Regions from separate parts of the Pelorhabdus sp. sgz311002 genome, predicted to be linked through region 2. Evidence: a T-box and tRNA genes for the amino acid it is inferred to sense, from the RefSeq annotation. Region 2 holds a T-box; the other holds one or more tRNA genes.
The links. The T-box of region 2 lies ahead of thrS (threonine--tRNA ligase). A T-box ahead of a tRNA ligase gene usually reads a tRNA of that ligase, here a tRNA-Thr.
Positions count from the first base shown of each region.

Region 1 (9,645 bases), on a different contig from region 2:
AAGCGTCGCGCGAATCCGCGCGTCATCATAGAAAAGTTCATTAATCGCTACGCCGGACGTATAACCGAGCGCTCTAATCAAAATCGTCGCAGGAAGCTTACGCGTACGGTCCACCCGCACGGAAAGCACGTCATTTGCATCTGTTTCAAACTCCAGCCAAGCTCCGCGATTAGGAATGACTGTGGCGTTGTAGAGTTTTTTACCGCTTGTGTCAATGGTTTCACCATAATAAACGCCAGGCGAACGAACGAGCTGACTAACAATAACACGTTCCGCCCCATTGATAATAAATGTACCCGTTTCGGTCATCAGCGGAAAATCGCCCATAAATACTTCTTGTTCTTTAATTTCGCCTGTTTCACGATTGATTAGGCGAACATTGACTCGAAGCGGCGCTGAATAAGTTACGTCGCGCTCCTTGCATTCTTCCACATCATACTTTGGTTCGCCCAAGGTGAAATTTTCAAAGGATAATACGAGGTTTCCCGTAAAATCTTGAATTGGTGATACATCATGAAAAATTTCTTGTAAACCTTCGCGCAAAAACCATTGGTAAGAATTCTTCTGAAGTTCGATCAGGTTGGGCATATCCAGCACTTCATTAATTTTTGCATAACTGTACCTTTCTCTCTTGCCCACCGGAACAGGATTGAACATGAAATCCTTCACCCCTTAGCCCTTTTTGACTCAACATACAAATCTTTCACCTTAAGACCGAATCAGAATTACATCCTGCCTTAAGAACAAGAAATACGAAAAAGAAGCAAGGTTCAACTTTCATCATAAGGACCTTGCTTGTTTTAATTGGTGAAATGTTCTTTAGCTTCCACCATATTACTATTTCCTGCCAATATAAAATTTATACATTTTCGCAACGTAAATCTTGATAAAATACATTTACGTATCGCAATTTAAAATGTTATCACGTTTTGTTGAATTAGTCAAGATAATTATGAAAAAAATTAGACGCCCAGAATTCCGGGCGTCTGACTTTTGCAAAATTATTTAACTTCTACAGTTGCGCCAGCTTCTTCTAATTTAGCTTTCAGAGCGTCAGCGTCAGCTTTAGCAACTTTTTCTTTAATAGCTTTAGGTGCGCCATCAACTAATTCTTTAGCTTCTTTGAGGCCAAGACCAGTTACTTCGCGAACAACTTTGATTACGTTGATTTTGGAAGCGCCAGCGCTAGCCAAAATTACGTCGAATTCAGTTTTTTCTTCAGCAGCAGCAGCGCCGCCAGCTGCAGGAGCAGCTGCAACAGCTACAGGAGCAGCTGCGGATACACCGAATTTTTCTTCTAAAGCTTTAACAAGCTCGGACAGTTCCAATACTGTCATAGATTCAATAGCTTCCATGATTTGTTCTTTAGTCATTATAAAAACCCTCCGTTATTTGTTTTGTTTTTTTACTTACTTACTACGGCTTAAGAAATCTTAAGCTGATTCTTTCTGTTGACGAACGGCTTCAAGCGCATACACGAGATTGCGGATGCTGCCTTGAAGTACGTTGACAAAGCCAACGATTGGCGATTGCATACCAGCCAAAACGCGAGAAAGAAGAACTTCGCGAGAAGGAAGATCTGCCAGCGCTTTTACGCCTGCTGCGTCAATAACCTGACCTTCTACAAGGCCGGCTTTGATTTCCATTACTTTGTTTTCTTTCAAAAACTCAGCAACGACTTTAGCCGGAGCCACAGGATCCGTTGTAGAAATTGCAATTGCGCTAGGTCCTTCCAGATGAGAATCAAGACCTTCAATGCCAGCTTCAGCTGCTGCCAAGCGAAGCATTGTATTTTTAGCAACAAAGTATTCTACACCTGCTTCACGGAATTTCCGACGAAGCTTTGTATCCTGAGCTACAGTCAAACCGCGATAGTTTACTAACACGGCGCCTTTCGTAGCGGCTAATTTTTCTTTCAGTTCAGCTACAACTTGCTTTTTTTCATTTGTTACTGCCACTTATCTGTACACCTCCTTCATAATCAATCAACCCTTAAAAGACAAACAAAAAGACCTCTCGGCGTAGATCCGGAGGTCGTAACTTACGTAATTAAGCGTTACGGATTCCGGCCTCAGCAGGCAATATTACCCTCATTTCAGAGGACCTGCAGTCTACAGCCAATCGAGAACTATTCTTTTTTGCCGGAAGCCTTCAGCGGGTTGACTTTAATGCCAGGACCCATTGTCGTGCTGAGAGTGATGGCCCGCAAGTACTGCCCTTTAGCAGCTGCTGGTTTCACTTTCACCAGTGTATCAATGAGAGTTGTAAGATTTTCCACAAGTTTCGAATTGTCAAAGGAAACTTTGCCAATCGGTGCATGTATATTTCCGGCTTTATCGGTACGATACTCGATTTTACCAGCTTTAATTTCATTAATAGCTCGGGTAACATCTAAAGTGACTGTGCCAACCTTCGGATTCGGCATTAAACCGCGAGGTCCGAGGATTTTACCAAGTCGACCAACTGTTCCCATCATATCAGGCGTTGCTACAGCTACATCAAAATCAGCCCAGCCGCCTTGAATTTTAGCTACAAGCTCTTCAGCTCCAACAAAGTCAGCGCCAGCAGCTTCAGCTTCTTTTGCTTTCTCGCCTTTTGCAAAAACGAGTACGCGTTTGCTTTTACCAGTACCATGCGGCAGAACAACTGCGCCACGGACCTGTTGATCAGCGTATTTAGGATCTACGCCGAGTTTTACAGCTAATTCAACAGTTTCGTCAAATTTTGCTGTTGCTGTTTTCTTTGCTAATTCAACAGCTTCTTCTACTTCATAGACTTTTGTTTCATCAATCAGCTTAGCAGCTTCTTGATATTTTTTACCAAATTTCGGCATTCGCTTTACCTCCTTGTGGTTTTAGCGGAAAATCCTCCCACAATCACCAAACATTAATCAATAATATCAATACCCATGCTACGGGCAGTACCTTCGATCATACGCATTGCAGCTTCGATCGAGGCAGCATTTAAGTCAGCCATTTTGCTTTCAGCGATTTCGCGAACTTTCGTACGAGAAACCTTGGCTACTTTCTTCTTGTTCGGTTCACCGGAAGCGGTTTCAATACCAGCTGCTTTCTTCAACAGAATTGCGGCCGGAGGAGTTTTTGTAATAAACGTAAAGGATCTATCTTCAAAAACAGTAATTTCAACCGGAATAATTAGACCGGCCTGTTTGGCTGTTCTTTCATTAAAGTCCTTAACAAACGCCATAATATTGACACCAGCTTGACCGAGAGCAGGACCAACCGGAGGCGCCGGAGTCGCTTTCGCTGCGGGAACTTGTAATTTTACTAATTTAATTACCTTTTTAGCCATGGTTACACCTCCTTACATAACAAATGTGGTCACCGGATCAAAGATCCTCCCACTTGCAAAACAGCCGAAGCCGTCTTGTTACAGCTTTTCCACTTGTGTATAGTCTAATTCAACCGGAGTTTCACGTCCAAACATATCAACTAACAGTTTCAACTTAGAACGTTCCGGGTAAATTTCAACCACCGTAGCAGTCCAATTCTCAAAGGCGCCAGATGTAATGCGCACACGTTGATTCAACTCTATATTGAGTTTCGGTTTAAGCTCTTCAATTCCCATTGATTTTAGGATATGCTTCACTTCGGCGTTGCTGAGAGGGATTGGTTTGGTTCCGGAACCGACAAAACCGGTAACGCCTGGAGTATTGCGGACAACATACCAAGAGCGATCCGTTACGATCATTTCCACAAGTACATAACCTGGGAATACTTTTTTCTTGGATACCTTTTTCTGACCGTCTTTTACTTCCACTTCATCTTCCATCGGAACAAGAATGCGATAAATCTCATTTTCCATTCCCATGGAGTGAACTTTTCGTTCCAAATTGGCCATTACTTTATTTTCATAGCCAGAATAAGTATGAATGACATACCAATGTTTTTCTGATTCCATCGTTACCAAGGGACAATTCAGTCCCCCACCCCCTACTTAAGTATCAGTCGCAGCACTTCGTTAAAAACATTATCTACCGCCCAAATAACTAGAGCGACTACCACAACAGAAATAAATACAATACCTGTATATGAAATAAGTTCTTGTTTATCGGGCCACGACACTTTTTTAAGTTCGGACTTAACTTCCCTTAAAAATTTTTTAAAACGAGAAGCTCCTTGCGGCTCCGCCGCCTCTTGCATCGCCATATGATTCACATCCCGTCTTTACTACCTAACACATCCGGCATTACACTTGGCAGGGGCAGAAGGACTTGAACCCTCAACCAACGGTTTTGGAGACCGCTACTCTACCAATTGAGCTATACCCCTACTAAACACTCTAACTATTATAAGTTATTTTGTTTCTTTGTGTAAAGTCTGTTTTTTACAGAACTTGCAGTATTTGTTCAGTTCCAATCTATCCGGATCGTTTTTCTTGTTTTTATTGGTCTGATAATTGCGTTGTTTGCATTCAGTGCAGGCCAATGTTACTGCGTTGCGCATCTTCTACACCTCTCTTACCTAGTAAATGGAATAAGACTTCAAAATGTCGCTAATATAATTTAGCATAATTCATATGGCCTGTCAATAGTCCTCTTGCGAAAGCGAAGGCAATTATTGCTTTAGCAATTGCCAAATTCAGCAAAAATATACACTCGGCACTATTTCCAGGCAAAAGAAAGACACAAAGCGGCTCTTTCCCCGCTTCGTGTCTTGTCCGATTTATTACGCGTTAATGGCAGTAACAACACCGGCGCCGACCGTACGGCCGCCTTCACGAATTGCAAAGCGAAGGCCTTCTTCCATTGCAATTGGGGTAATAAGTTCAATATTCATGCGAATGTTGTCGCCAGGCATTACCATTTCTACGCCTTCTGGAAGCGTAACAACTCCAGTTACGTCGGTTGTTCTGAAGTAGAACTGTGGACGGTAACCATTGAAGAACGGTGTATGACGGCCGCCTTCTTCTTTGCTCAGTACATATACTTCAGCAGCATATTTCGTATGAGGGTTAATCGAACCTGGTTTTGCAAGTACTTGGCCACGTTCGATGTCTTTTCTTTCAACACCACGCAGCAGTGCTCCGATGTTGTCGCCTGCTACAGCGCTGTCAAGAAGTTTGCGGAACATTTCTACGCCTGTTACAACCGTAGATTTTGCTTTTTCCTGCATGCCGACGATTTCAATTGTATCGCCAACTTTTACTACACCACGTTCTACACGGCCTGTTGCTACTGTGCCACGACCCGTGATCGTGAACACGTCTTCGACTGGCATTAAGAACGTTTTGTCCGTATCACGAACAGGGGTAGGAATGTATTCATCTACTGCATCCATCAGTTCATGGATTTTGCCGCACCATTCGCAATCGCGTTTGCCACAAGCGCATTCCAGAGCTTTTACTGCAGAACCTGCGATTACAGGGATGTCATCGCCAGGGAATTCATAACTGGAGAGAAGTTCACGAACTTCCATTTCTACGAGTTCGATCAGTTCTGCGTCATCTACAAGGTCCATCTTGTTCAAGAATACGACCATTGCAGGTACGCCTACCTGACGGGAAAGAAGGATATGTTCGCGAGTCTGAGGCATCGGGCCGTCAGCTGCACTTACTACCAAGATTGCTCCGTCCATCTGCGCTGCGCCAGTGATCATGTTTTTTACATAGTCAGCATGGCCTGGGCAGTCAACGTGGGCATAGTGGCGTTTTTCTGTTTCATATTCTACGTGAGCTGTGTTGATTGTGATGCCGCGTTCTCTTTCTTCAGGAGCTTTATCGATCATGTCATATGCCATGAACTCTGCGCCGCCTGCTTTTGCCAGCGTCATCGTGATTGCTGCTGTTAAGGATGTTTTACCATGGTCAACGTGTCCAATGGTTCCAATGTTAACATGCGGTTTTGTTCTTTCAAACTTTTTCTTAGCCATAGTTTCTTTGTGCCCCCTAAAAAGTAATATTGTTACTTTTCTACTATCCTTGATAAATTCCTGCCGTTTTATGTATAATATAAATTAAAAACCCCGCACTGAGCGGGGAATTTTTATGTGTACTTGGTGGCGGCGCAGGGATTTGAACCCCGGACACTGCGGGTATGAACCGCATGCTCTAGCCAACTGAGCTACGCCGCCAAATAAATATATCTGGAGCTGATGACCGGGATTGAACCGGTGACCTTATCCTTACCAAGGATACGCTCTACCGACTGAGCTACACCAGCAGTCAACTTCATGGTTGCGGGGACAGGACTTGAACCTGTGACCTTCGGGTTATGAGCCCGACGAGCTGCCAGCTGCTCCACCCCGCGACGATATTATTTTAAGTGGTGGGCAGGGGTGGATTCGAACCACCGTATCCGTTAAGAGGCAGATTTACAGTCTGCTGCCTTTAGCCACTCGGCCACCTACCCACGCTGGAGCTGGTGATAGGAATTGAACCCACAACCTGCTGATTACAAGTCAGCTGCTCTACCTATTGAGCTACACCAGCATCTTCAGTTCATCGTTCAAGCTTTCGCTCTCAGCGACAAGATTTATTATACATCTTTCGGTTTCCTTTGTCAACACCTTTTTTAAGTTTTTTTCAAAACTTTATTTTGTGTTGTAAAACCGTTTTTCGCTGTCGTCGTTTGCTTGCCCCGACAAGAATAAATAATACCATACTCAAAATGACTTGTAAAGCCTTTTTTGAAAAAAAATTAGAAAAAGAAATACCAAGTCGACACAGCGGCTAATAAAAAGCGATAGTAGGCGAAAGCGGCTAAACTAGAACGGTTCAAAAACTTAAGCAGCCACAGCACGGCCGCCCAAGCAACTACAAAAGATACAACAAAGCCTACTGCGAGCATCTGAATATTTTCCATCGAAAGAGACTGCCATACTTTGAGCACGTCATAAATGCAGGCAACCATCATCAGCGGCACAGCAATGATAAATGAAAACTCTGCTGCAGCCATCCGACTCACACCTAGACAGAGGCCGCCGGCAATCGTTGCGCCGCTGCGAGAAAAGCCCGGCCAAAGCGCTAAAATTTGAAACAGCCCTACTCCCATAGCCTGTCTTATCGTCAAATCTGCTGCTTTGGTTACAGTAGGCCTGCCAGAGCGTTTTTCCGCATAGAGCATAAATAAAGCGCCGACAATCATGCCAATAATGACTGTGCCTGTAGAAAACAAGTACGTTTTAATAAAGTGATGGGCCACATACCCTACAGCCATAACCGGCAAAATACCGGCTGCTACATGCTGTATAGTCAACCCTTTTCTTATGCCGTGAGATTTTGTGAGCATCTGCCGAAATTGATCGCGATAAATCATAACAACAGCGAGTATCGCCCCAAGCTGAATAAAGACCTCAAAAACACTGGCCTCTGGTCCATCAAAATCGAGTAAATGGCCGGTTAAAATCATATGTCCTGTCGATGAAATCGGTAAGAACTCCGTAATTCCTTCTACAATACCTAAAATAACTGCTATTATCATATCATGCACGATTGATTTTTCCCCCTACATTCAACTATAAACTTTCACTTATTTTGCTTGCTTTGACTCAGCAGCATCGCAAGAACCTGTTGGTCTGTAGGAAATGCTAGTGGCGGCAGGGTCTCTAACGAAAAATAAGCCACTTCACTCAAATCGTCGTCCGCTTGCTCTAAACCACTACATTTTTCTACCCAAAACCAAATTCCTACCGTATGCTGCGCCGGATTATGAAAATTAGACAAAGCCGTAAATACTTGGCCAGGCTTTACAACCAGCCCTGTTTCTTCCAGAAATTCTCGCTGCAAAGCTGCGCGTACCTCTTCATCATATTCGACATAACCGCAAGGTATGCACCAAAGACCACCGTAAGTACTAGTAGGGCTGCGGCGCCCTAAGAGCACTCGTTCTTGCTCATTCAATAAGATACCAGCTACGCCAACAACCGGATTTTCATAAAAAATCTTTTCACACTGTACACAGGTAAGGCGATTTTGCTCTTGCTGTTTCTGGTAGTGAAGCGAACCGCCGCACCAGGGGCAAAAATGATAGCGTTGGACCATACCGAATACCTCCGAATGTTCTTATCAACCTTAGAAAAAGACAGTAAAAAAGGCAGGAGATGTAAGCATCTCTTGCCGTTTCCCTTCTTTACAAAAATCCGGAAACTACAATTCAATAATACTAAGATTTGCGGCATCAAAAGAATGATTATTCAGCTGCCAGTCACAAAATATAAGTTGTCCATTACTGTATTCGCCCGGCCAAGCAACAATTAAAGAATATTTTCGGCTGAGCTGCCGCAAAATAGCAAGCGGTTCTAAACAAAGCACTGGTTTAAAGAGCAATTCGATTCCATCAAGTAAAAAGGTTTCGACCGAAAAACCGCGCATTACTTCATCCATAATCCCTGCAGCCTGCTCTTGCCGCGCCTTCGGTACAAGATCAATTAACTCATCTGTCACCAAATAGCGGCAGTCTAAGTAACGAAATCCTCTCGTATCGCCTAACTCTCGTAAAATTTTGCTTTTACCAGCACCGGCCTTCCCCACGATCAAGACCAACTTATTCGGTGTAGCTTCTACTTCACGTAGGCATTCCAACACACGCAATGTGGCTGACATTGAGCTCCCCCTCACCATGCTCTTTTTATGCCTTACCTGTTTCGCCAGTTTAAGAGGAAAATCCTTCACTTGGTTCAAAAAGATCTAAAAATCTTATAAAAAAAGAGACTCCCCAAAGAGCCCCTCTTTTAATCATCCGTTGGATCGCTGCTATAATCAGCCAACTCAACCTGTAATTCTTTATTTAACCCAGCCAGTCCCTTATAAACGCTACGCGCATCAGGATCGTCACTTCGATTGTCTAAATACCGTTCCAATTTTCGTTTCACGCGCTGTAAGGCATTATCGATAGATTTCACATGGCGTCCTAATTCAACAGCAATTTCTTGATAGGATTTCCCATCTAAATAACTCATGAGGACTTTCCATTCCAAATCACTGAGAATTTCGCACATTTTTCCTTCAATATCAATAAATTCTTCCCGGCTAATTACAAGTTCTTCGGGATCAGAAATCTTCGATCCAGACAAAACATCTAGCAACGTACGATCAGAATCTTCATCATAAATTGGTTTATTTAAGGAAACGTAAGAATTTAACGGAATATGCTTTTGTCTCGTCGCCGTTTTAATTGCCGTAATAATCTGCCTGGTTACGCAAAGCTCGGCAAAAGCCCGAAAAGAAGACAATTTATCATTGCGAAAATCACGAATTGCTTTATATAAGCCGATCATGCCTTCCTGGATAATATCTTCCCGCTCAGCACCGATCAAAAAGTACGACCTAGCCTTAGCTCGAACGAAATTGCGGTATTTGTTTATCAAATACTCCTGGGCGATTGAGTTGTTATTGTCTTTGGCGTCGATAACAATATCTTCATCCGTCATATTCTCAAAACAACCATACAGATCGCGTTGAGTATTAGCCCGCATTCCATCGCCCCCACTCTTCTAGTTGACCTGCAAAAAAGAAAATGCACTAATTCTTAGTGCTTCTACCTTTTCGTACATGCTACTACAAAAAAATTATACCTTAGGGAGCTGTTTTTAGTCAAGCCTTGTTTAAGAAAGGCCTGTCAGCGCTGCAATCGAAGCGCATTGAGTTTTTCGCGCACTTCGTCCTTTACCCGACCTTCCAGTTCAT
Region 1 is NZ_JBWBCL010000003.1:366,066-375,710, forward strand. It holds gene rpoB (DNA-directed RNA polymerase subunit beta) at 1-657, opposite strand, end outside; gene rplL (50S ribosomal protein L7/L12) at 1,002-1,373, opposite strand; gene rplJ (50S ribosomal protein L10) at 1,434-1,958, opposite strand; gene rplA (50S ribosomal protein L1) at 2,129-2,833, opposite strand; gene rplK (50S ribosomal protein L11) at 2,887-3,312, opposite strand; gene nusG (transcription termination/antitermination protein NusG) at 3,391-3,921, opposite strand; gene secE (preprotein translocase subunit SecE) at 3,954-4,169, opposite strand; tRNA gene AC0NJP_RS07630 (tRNA-Trp) at 4,217-4,292, opposite strand; gene rpmG (50S ribosomal protein L33) at 4,317-4,466, opposite strand; gene tuf (elongation factor Tu) at 4,689-5,891, opposite strand; tRNA gene AC0NJP_RS07645 (tRNA-Met) at 6,016-6,092, opposite strand; tRNA gene AC0NJP_RS07650 (tRNA-Thr) at 6,106-6,181, opposite strand; tRNA gene AC0NJP_RS07655 (tRNA-Met) at 6,193-6,268, opposite strand; tRNA gene AC0NJP_RS07660 (tRNA-Tyr) at 6,285-6,370, opposite strand; tRNA gene AC0NJP_RS07665 (tRNA-Thr) at 6,375-6,450, opposite strand; gene AC0NJP_RS07670 (undecaprenyl-diphosphate phosphatase) at 6,659-7,441, opposite strand; gene AC0NJP_RS07675 (NUDIX domain-containing protein) at 7,486-8,001, opposite strand; gene brxF (BREX-3 system P-loop-containing protein BrxF) at 8,107-8,562, opposite strand; gene sigH (RNA polymerase sporulation sigma factor SigH) at 8,691-9,434, opposite strand; gene AC0NJP_RS07690 (NYN domain-containing protein) at 9,578-9,645, opposite strand, start outside.
Region 1: it has a tRNA-Thr gene. The T-box ahead of thrS (threonine--tRNA ligase) is inferred to sense a tRNA for this amino acid. The anticodon was not compared.

Region 2 (9,645 bases):
ACTACATTCTTCAGCCTGCTTCAGCAAAGCGGCGCTACGCTCTTGTCCGCCAAAGCTATCGGCAACAAAAATACTCTCACAAAACCAGTCAGAAGCTAAAACCTCTTCCACTAAGCGAACGCCTTCCACAAGAAAAAGACCCGTTTCTTCCCGATATTTTTTTTGTTTCAACGAAGCAGCAAGTTTTATATTTTGATTTTGAGGGCTTTGTATTTTCTCACGCATAGACCTCATGCCTCCTTTAAAAATAGGTTAATCCATCCTAAAAAAAACAAAAGATTGACAAATTTTTCAGACTATATTAGCATAAAAGTAAGAAGAAGTATCTTCTTTACATGGTTTGGACTAAAAAAGTATAAGGAGGGTGTTACTATGGTTCATGTACCCAATACACTTCAAACTGGAATCTATTATGAAGTACAAAAAACGGTTGATGCTGCCGATGTAGCTGCGAACTACGGTTCGCACGAACTCCAAAATCTCCTTGCAACTCCTGCTTATGTCGCCATGATGATTGAAGCAGCTACCCAAGCTGTTGATCCCCTACTCCCTGATGGATTGGTCACCGTGGGACAGTCCATGGAATTTATCCACCAAGCTCCTACTGTTTTAGGAATGAATATTACCGTACGAGCTACCTTAAACAAGTTGGAAGACAATAAACTGTCTTTCATTATCACAGCTCATGATGAAATCGGTGAAATCGGCCATGGAAAACATGTTCGTCTGATCGTAAATCGAGATTCTCTGTTAAAACGTGCTTATGAACGCGCCGGTGTTTACGGCGTTAAGTAAAATCTTGCGACAAAAAAGGGCTTGCTAAGCAAGCCCTTTTCCTTTTATTCTGCTAAGTCTTACCGATTTTCTTTAGCGGTAGCAACAAGCTGAGCAAAAGCAGTCATGTCGTTTACAGCTAAATCAGCAAGCATTTTACGGTTTACTTCTACACCAGCTTTTTTAAGTCCGCTGATCATTTGGCTATAAGAAATACCGTTCATGCGGGCTGCTGCATTGATACGAGCAATCCACAATTTGCGGAAATCACCTTTTTTCGCGCGACGGTCACGGCGAGCATAGTAAAGAGCTTTCATTACTGTTTCATTTGCTTTTTTGAACAGTTTGCTCTTAGAACCTCTAAAACCTTTTGCTAATTTTAAAATCTTTTTATGACGACGATGTGCAGTCACGCCTTTTTTTACTCTCGGCATCTGCGATCCCCCATTTCGATTATAAGTTTATTATGCGTACGGCAACATTTTTACTACGCGGTTATGATCGGATTTGCTAATAAGCGTAGCTTTACGCAAATTGCGTTTCCGAGATGGAGACTTTTTCTCCAAAATGTGGCTTTTAAAAGCTTTAGCACGTTTAAATTCGCCAGTTCCGGTTACTTTAAACCGTTTGGCTGCACTTCTCCGTGTTTTCATCTTAGGCATACTGAGAATCCCCCTTAGGTTAATTATGTTGCTTTGGAGCAAGAATCATAATCATATTTTTCCCTTCAAGTTTCGGGTCACGCTCCACATTGACCGTCTCTTTTAATATACCGGCCATTTTGACAAGCAATTGACGGCCGAGTTCAGGGTGAGAAAGTTCACGACCACGGAACATGATCGTCACTTTCACTTTATCTCCGTCAGCTAAAAAGCGCTGCGCATTTTTTAGTTTGACTTCAAAATCATGATCTTCAATGCCTGGGCGAAGTTTTACTTCTTTTACGGTAACAGTCTTCTGCTTTTTCTTTGTTTCTTTATCGCGCTTTTGCTGCTCATATTTAAATTTACCAAAATCCATAATACGGCAGACCGGCGGTTTCGCAGTCGGTGCTACTTCTACAAGATCCAACTGTTGTTCGGAAGCAAGACGGACAGCCTCTCTCGTAAGCATAATTCCTAACTGATCGCCAGTACTACTTACAACACGAACTTCTCTGACTCGAATCTCCTCATTCACCCTCAAAGTATCTTTGCTAATCACCATTCACCTCTTTCAATTCAAATAAAAAACGGGCGGCATAACCCACCCGTTCCACGACGACATTCATCTATGAAATCAACTACCTTACGAACAGCTCGTTGTAAGGTGAGAAGCGGATGGCCTCTGCTTAGTTATTCTCGTTTTGACTTATTTAGTTTACCACTCTTATTTTACACTGTCAACAATTTTATTGAATTTGTTACCAAGCTTTCTTAGCCGCAATATCAGCCTGAAGGGTTTGAATAAACGTATCGACTTCCTGGGTGCCAATATCGCCTTCGCCCCGTTTTCTGACAGCAACTAGACCACTTTCCATTTCCTTATCACCAAGAACTAGCATATAAGGCGTTTTCTGCAATTGCGCTTCCCTGATTTTATAGCCAATCTTTTCACTACGGACATCAACAGCAGTGCGAATACCTGCTTTCTTCATCTTTGCCGCCAATTCTTTCGCATAAGCAGCCTGACGATCCGTAATAGGCAGGATCTTGACCTGTACTGGTGAGAGCCATAAAGGGAAAGCCCCAGCATAATGTTCAATCAAAATTCCCATAAAACGTTCCATACTGCCGTAAGCAACGCGATGGATCATAACCGGACGATGTTTTTGCCCATCTTCGCCGATATAAGTTAGATCAAATTTTTCCGGCATCTGCATATCTAACTGAATCGTACCACATTGCCAAGTTCTGCCGATGGAATCAGTAAGATGGAAATCAATTTTCGGACCATAGAAAGCGCCATCGCCTTCATTCACCTTATAGGTCATTTTCCGATCTTCTAAGGCATCACGCAGTGCGTTCGTTGCCACTTCCCATACTTCATCAGATCCCATAGAATCTTCCGGCCGTGTACTAAGTTCCGCATGATAAGTAAGGCCGAAAACGCTATAAACAGTATTGAAGAGATCAATGACTTTTTGAATTTCTTCTTTAATCTGCGACGGCAACATAAAGATATGAGCATCATCTTGCGTAAAGCTTCTTACGCGCATCAAGCCGTGCAAAGCGCCGGAAAGCTCATGGCGATGAACCAGACCGAGTTCACAAGTGCGAAGCGGCAAGTCACGATAACTATGATGCTGCGTCCGATATACAAGAATACCACCAGGGCAGTTCATGGGTTTTACGGCATAGCCTTCCCCATCAATCTGCGTAAAGTACATATTTTCCCGATAGTGATCCCAGTGACCGGACTGCTGCCAAAGCGCCTGATTTAAGATGATCGGCGTTTTAATTTCCTGATAATCATATTCATTATGAATCTCACGCCAGAAAGTTTCCAATTCGTTGCGAATAATCATGCCATTGGGATGTAAGAACGGAAAGCCCGGACCCTCTTCTTGAATACTGAATAAATCAAGTTCCTTGCCAAGTTTACGATGATCCCGTTTGGCGGCTTCTTCGAGCATTGTCAGATAGGCGTCAAGTTCTGCTTTCTTTTCAAAAACAGTACCATAAATACGCTGCAACATTTTACGTTTTTCATCACCGCGCCAGTAAGCACCAGCCAAGCTCTGCAGCTTTACCGCTTTCAATCGGCCTGTAGAAGGCACATGGGGGCCAGCGCAAAGATCCACAAAATCCCCTTGACGATACAGTGAAATCTGTACATCAGGCGGTAAATCATTGATTAGTTCTAATTTATAGGTTTCGCCAAGCTCTTTAAAAATTTGAATCGCTTCTTTACGGCTTACGACTTGCCGCTCGATTGCTAAGTTTTCTTTAACAATCTTCTCCATCTCAGCCTGAATTTTGGCAAGATCTTCGGGCGTAAAGGTATGAGTTGTATCAAAATCATAATAAAAGCCATTAGCAATAGCTGGTCCAATACCAAGTTTTACATCAGGAAACAGGTGTTTTACCGCTTGTGCTAAAAGATGTGAGCCACTATGACGGAGTGCATCCTTGCCTGCCTGGTCTTCAAAGGTAAAAAACTCAATCTTGCCGCCTTTATCTAACTTATGCATTAAGTCCACAGTCTCACCATCAAGCTTGGCTACAAGAACTGCTTTTCCCAAGCCGCGGCTAATCGATTGGGCAGCCGCTAATACGGTTGTACCTGCTTCAAATTCTCTCGCTTGTCCATCTTTCAAAATGAGTTCAATCATTGTTTTTCTACCTCCTAATCAAATACCCTCAGAGACCTTCAGACAAAACAAAAAAACCCTCTATCCCTGTAGGGACGAGAGTTGTTGCCCGTGGTTCCACCCTGATTCTGCGTACCAAAACGCAGGCTCTTCGATTTTGTAACGAAAATCACTCGGCTTCTTATACTCGTTGGGTTCCAAGAAGCAGTTTAGAGGTGGTAATCGCCAAGAAGTCCTGCGAAGATGGTTTCAGCCAAGCCATCTCTCTCTGCACGCGGCGCTTTCTGTGATCATGTCCTCGTCATTACTATTCGTAGCTTTATACTGTAAATTCTAATTTAGTAATTATTATAAAACGCGTAGCCGCAAAAGTCAATGATTTCCCCTACTAGGACGACATAAACTGCAGCCATCACATAAAATCACTCTTCCCTCAAAAACACTTTGAATCGTACTAATAATTTCAAAATTAGCCAAAGCTCCGGCAAAGTGAACCATAACGGTGTATGGCGCGAGTGTCACCAATGCACTAATTAAAGCATCTTGATCGTTCATGGCGCCCGTGTCGCCAACCATATCCAAAAATGTTTCTTCTAAACTTTCGCCCGCTTCATTTAAAATCTGAAAATGCTGATTTTCTAGGACAATGACATGAATCTCTTCGTGTTTCGGCTGTTGGGATTCTACAAAGTACCTCAGTACGCGAATAAACTCCTGATATTCCAATTCCATCATAAAATCGTCCACCGTGCGGTCAATGACCTGAGCCAGCTTTTCGTAGTAAGACTTCAGACGAAAATGCATAAACCCTTCTAGAATTAAATCATGACCATACTCTAAGTACTCAGTCATTTTATCAGCAATATATTGAAACCGAACTGTAGAGGGATAGCTGGTATCGGCAGTCGTGGGGACTTCAATGCGCTTTAACACTTTTTGCAACAAACTTTGCCGTTCAGAACTGCTAAAATACTCATAGCGTCGTTCAATCATTCGCTGCAATAGCGGCTGTTCAGCAACTGTTACGATATATCTAGCCAAAAGCGCCGTAATTTCTTGTTTCACGAGCCGCTTTACCCGTTCATAGTTACGAAAAGACAATTCCCCTTCGTTGACATGACAGCTAATAAATTGATAGCTTCCTTTCACCTCATTATGGACAGCTACCTTATAACCTTTATAGGCTAAATTAGCACAGACTGCCTCAATTTCGACATTTAAGCTTCGATCACTATCATCAGAATGACGAAGCCCAATTGTCAGTAATTTCACCTCTGCCACCTCCTTCGCTGCTATTATTATATGTCTTTTGCCACGAATGCATACGAAGGAAGAAGGGTCTTTCTACTTTAAGCTTGTTGTTCGGTCTGCTGAATCGCCGCTTCAATAGCATCATACCAGGAATCGCGTTTTCCTATCCCTACGCGCCATACTACATCTTGAATACTACGAATTACTAATACATTAGGAATAATATAAAAAGTTTTTTCTTTTTGTAGTTCGGCAATATGATACAATGACAAATCTGTAGAAAATTTATTCTCAGCATTTTCCAATAAATATCCGACAAATACTAGCCGCTCTGTTGTTAAGTACATAGCACCGTTTAGGACGGAATCTTCTATCGTGAGGTTGCCCAGTCCCTTTTTTACAACCTTTTCACCTTCAAGCAACTTAAAAGAATACATATAAGCGCTCCTTTCTCCATTGACTTTCTATTTTATCATTAAATATATCTTCTTATTCTCTTCGATTTTAACAAAAAAACCGCCGCAAAGAAACCTTGCAGCGGTTTAAAAAATTTTATTTTCCTGATAACGCAGCAAGCTGCTGTACCAAAATATCCTCAAAGCGTTCTGTTTTCTTCTTTTTGCCACTTTCTAGGTTATGAGGAAGATTCGGCTTTTGAAATTCCACTTTCTGAATCGGCAATACTCTTACTAAAGCATCCATTCCTATCGCCCTCCTTGGCTAGGTAATAAATCCCTTTTTAATAGTATCGAAGTCCCAGAAAAAAACTTAAGCTTTTTTTAACCACTTTTTAACTATTTTTTAATTATTTTTCAATTTTTGTTTTAACAGCCATTTTTCCGCAGCCGCTAACAACACATTTTTTTCGTTCACAAGCTCACCGTCTTGAACACGCTGCAGCAATATTTTTAAGCAAGAACCGATTGACTGCGGCTCAGGCGCCCATTTGCAAATCTCTTTACCACGTATAACCAAATCACTCGTATGAACAGGCATCTTACAAGTAACCTCTTCTAGAACCGTCAAAAAATGCTTGGAAAAACTGGCCTGATCCTTGCTGCTCTTTCCTGTCGCTATCGCATCAGCAAAGCAAAGTTGCGCTAATTCTACAAAAGCTTGCTTCAACTCAGCTTGATCACGAAACCGTCCGCTGCGTGCCTCCTCTCGAAGCCAATGCACTAAACTGCGAGAATCATTTTCGACAACAGTACGATAAAAAATCACATGAAACCGCATATGCTTCTCTACCAGCCAAGAAATACGGACGACAAATTTAGGTGCAAACTCCAATCTAGTCAAAATAGCTTTCGCTATAGTAGCCCCCGCTTTATCGTGACCATAATCCGTAATTCGCCCTTCAGCTGTGATGCTTCTCACGCCAACGCTTCCTTTGGCAACATCATGAAGCAAGGCCGCCCAGCGTACCGTAATATCGGTGGATGAAGCAACGACAGCTGCCACCGTATGATACCATACATCAAAAGAATGGAATGCCGGATTCTGTGGGACTCCCAACAAATCTCTTAATTCAGGCAACAGCGCAATCTCATAGACTTGACCTTGCCGCTTGACTTGGCAAGTACACTGAGCCAAGCCGGAATGAACCAAATAATCAAGTCCCACTGCGACCTGACCAGATAGCAACAGCTTATTGATCTCCGCCTTCACGCGCTCTAATGATAACCCTTTCACACGTTCTAAACAACGAGTCATAGCCTCATACGTTTTATCTTCAAGGCGAAAACCTAATTGTGCCGCAAACCGACAGGCGCGAAACAGGCGCAAGGCATCTTCTTGAAACCGTTTTACGGGATCTCCTACCGTTCGCAGTAGTGCCAAGTCCAAATCGTTTCGACCGCCAAAATAGTCAATAATTTTGCCGGTCCTAGTAAGAGCCATAGCATTGATTGTAAAATCACGCCTTGCTAAATCCTCTTGTAGTGATTCTGTATACCTTACAGTTTCCGGACGATGGGCATCGTCGCCGTAGCACTCTGTGCGAAAAGTAGCAACTTCCCACGTTTTATGTTCAAATACCAAAGCAACAACACCGAAATTCGCCCCAAGTTTTTCAACAATCCGCCAGCCCTTGCGACGGCAAAGCGTCAGCACTTCCTCCGGCTGAGCATTTGTAGCCACATCAAAATCCTTTGGCACAATGCCAAGCAAAAGATCACGTACAGCGCCACCGACAATATAGGCAGCAAAACCAGCCTCTGACAAGCTTTCAACTATAGTTAAAGCCTCTGATGGTATTTGGGCTGGCGAAATAACAGAAACATCTGCAAAGCCCATCGGCTGTACCTCCTTTTTCAAAAGGATGTGCTGAATAAGAAAAAAGGAACCATTTAAATGGCCCCTAAAAACGTCCTATTATGCTGATTTCTTTTTAAAATACCAGAAAGCGGCAATCGCGACAAGGGCAATTGCTGTAATTACACTGGCTTGATGACCATAGCGATTCATAATTTCCCAATTGTAGCCAAGCATCTTACCAATATAAATGAGCGCCACTGTCCAAGGAAAAGAACCGACTACCGTATAAATAACAAATTTGACAAAGGGAACCTGGGCAAACCCGGCTGGTAATGAAATAAAGGTTCTTACTACAGGCATCAGTCTAGCAAAAAATACTGCAGCCAGACCATAACGGTCAAACCAGCGTTGCGCTTGGTCCAAACGCTTCGGTGTAACGAAAAAGTATTTTCCATAGCGAAACACAAAAGGCCGTCCGCCATAATAGCCAATACCGTAAGAAACAATCGAGCCAGCCAAACCGCCTAAAACACCGTATATGGTAGCAGGCCAAAACTCTAATCGACCTAAATAGACCAAATATCCGGCAAAACCAAAAATTAACTCGCTGGGTATCGGAATATTGGCACTTTCCAAAGCCATTCCAAGAAAAATAGCCCAATAACCCCAAATATCAATAAAATAAGTTACCGATGAAAAGAACTGTTCCACTCACTCAACTCCTAACAAAACTTAGACAATCATCACAAGAATTGTATCATAGGATCGAGAGGTGTGTAAATAAATTCACTCTAAGTCAAATTTTTAATAATCAACACTTCATTACCGCGTTGACTATAAAGTACTTTATCGGTCCAAGCCGCCATAATTCCTAAACCACGGCCACATTCCGCATCTAGTTTTGTTTCAAACAGCTCTGGGCTGGACTGATTGCCAAGTGATTCTATTGCTGCATTACCAAGAAAACCAGGGCCATCATCTTTCACTCGTATCACGAGACGCTGGCCAATCTTCTGGATCGTAACTTTTACTTTTGTACCATAGGCCAGCGCATTATTGAGCGCTTCACCAAGCACAATTTCGAGCTTAGGCCCCTCGTTTCCCGCCAACTTATATAGACTTTTTTTCACTTGATCGCGACGCAAGGCCGTATACTCATCGTTAGAAAAATTAAAATACTGCTTTTTCTCAGGCCAAGCTCTAACTTCAATACATAAAGCGGAGCAATCATCAAAACGTTGTCCATCCTGACTCAGTCGTTTTAAAGCTTCAACCGTTTCAGAAAACTGGCATATGCCGTTAAAAAAGGAATCTGGCAGTCGTTCATAAATTCCATCAGTCATAAAATAGAACAGATCACCATGCTGCAAAGGAATTGTGACAAATTCAAAATCAGGATCATTAGTAATCCCAAGATACAAGCCACGTAAAGGCATTAACCCGATATCCGATTGCGTACAAGCAATAATATAATTGATTCCCCCTGTGATATAAGTGAGGGTTTGTTTGGCAAAATCAAAAGTAAAGGCAATCATGGCTACAAAAGCATTTTCCGGGAAGTATTCTAGACAATACCGATTCAGTTCCAAAAAAGCAGTCGGCGTCCATCCCTGCTCTTTTTCCATCGTTTCATTTAACAAACTGCTGATTGACGCAGTATGAAGCGCCGTAGCAATTCCGTGTCCTGTCACATCAATGATATAACCATGCAATTGCTGCTTTGATCGCGACCATTTATACCCATAATAATCGCCGCTAACAAAATGAAGCGGTTGAAAAACGGTTCGAATCGCTACTAGCTCATTGTTAGATTCTGCTGGCAACAACGATTTTTGCATAGTTCCCGCCAGCTCTAATTCTCCCTGTAGAATCGCTTGCAATTTTTGCTGTTCTGTTACATCGCGATAAGAGATCAAAATAAGGCGTTTCCCACTATATTCAACTAAAGAAGCAACCCGCTCCAACTGAATTTTACTGCCATCTTTACGACGGCATGAGCGAATCGCAGCAGGGAGTCCGCCAAAACGAGCTAACATAGCCACAAGACTTTGGAGAGAATCTTCACTAATCAT
Region 2 is NZ_JBWBCL010000012.1:90,486-100,130, reverse strand. It holds gene AC0NJP_RS15545 (TrmH family RNA methyltransferase) at 1-225, opposite strand, end outside; gene AC0NJP_RS15540 (thioesterase family protein) at 373-795, shown strand; gene rplT (50S ribosomal protein L20) at 855-1,208, opposite strand; gene rpmI (50S ribosomal protein L35) at 1,239-1,436, opposite strand; gene infC (translation initiation factor IF-3) at 1,456-1,959, opposite strand; ribosomal protein L20 leader region at 1,992-2,112, opposite strand; gene thrS (threonine--tRNA ligase) at 2,177-4,087, opposite strand; T-box leader at 4,155-4,380, opposite strand; gene ytxC (sporulation protein YtxC) at 4,439-5,338, opposite strand; gene AC0NJP_RS15510 (GRAM domain-containing protein) at 5,416-5,754, opposite strand; gene AC0NJP_RS15505 (hypothetical protein) at 5,870-6,019, opposite strand; gene AC0NJP_RS15500 (CCA tRNA nucleotidyltransferase) at 6,119-7,612, opposite strand; gene AC0NJP_RS15495 (DedA family protein) at 7,691-8,284, opposite strand; gene AC0NJP_RS15490 (CHASE3 domain-containing protein) at 8,365-9,645, opposite strand, start outside.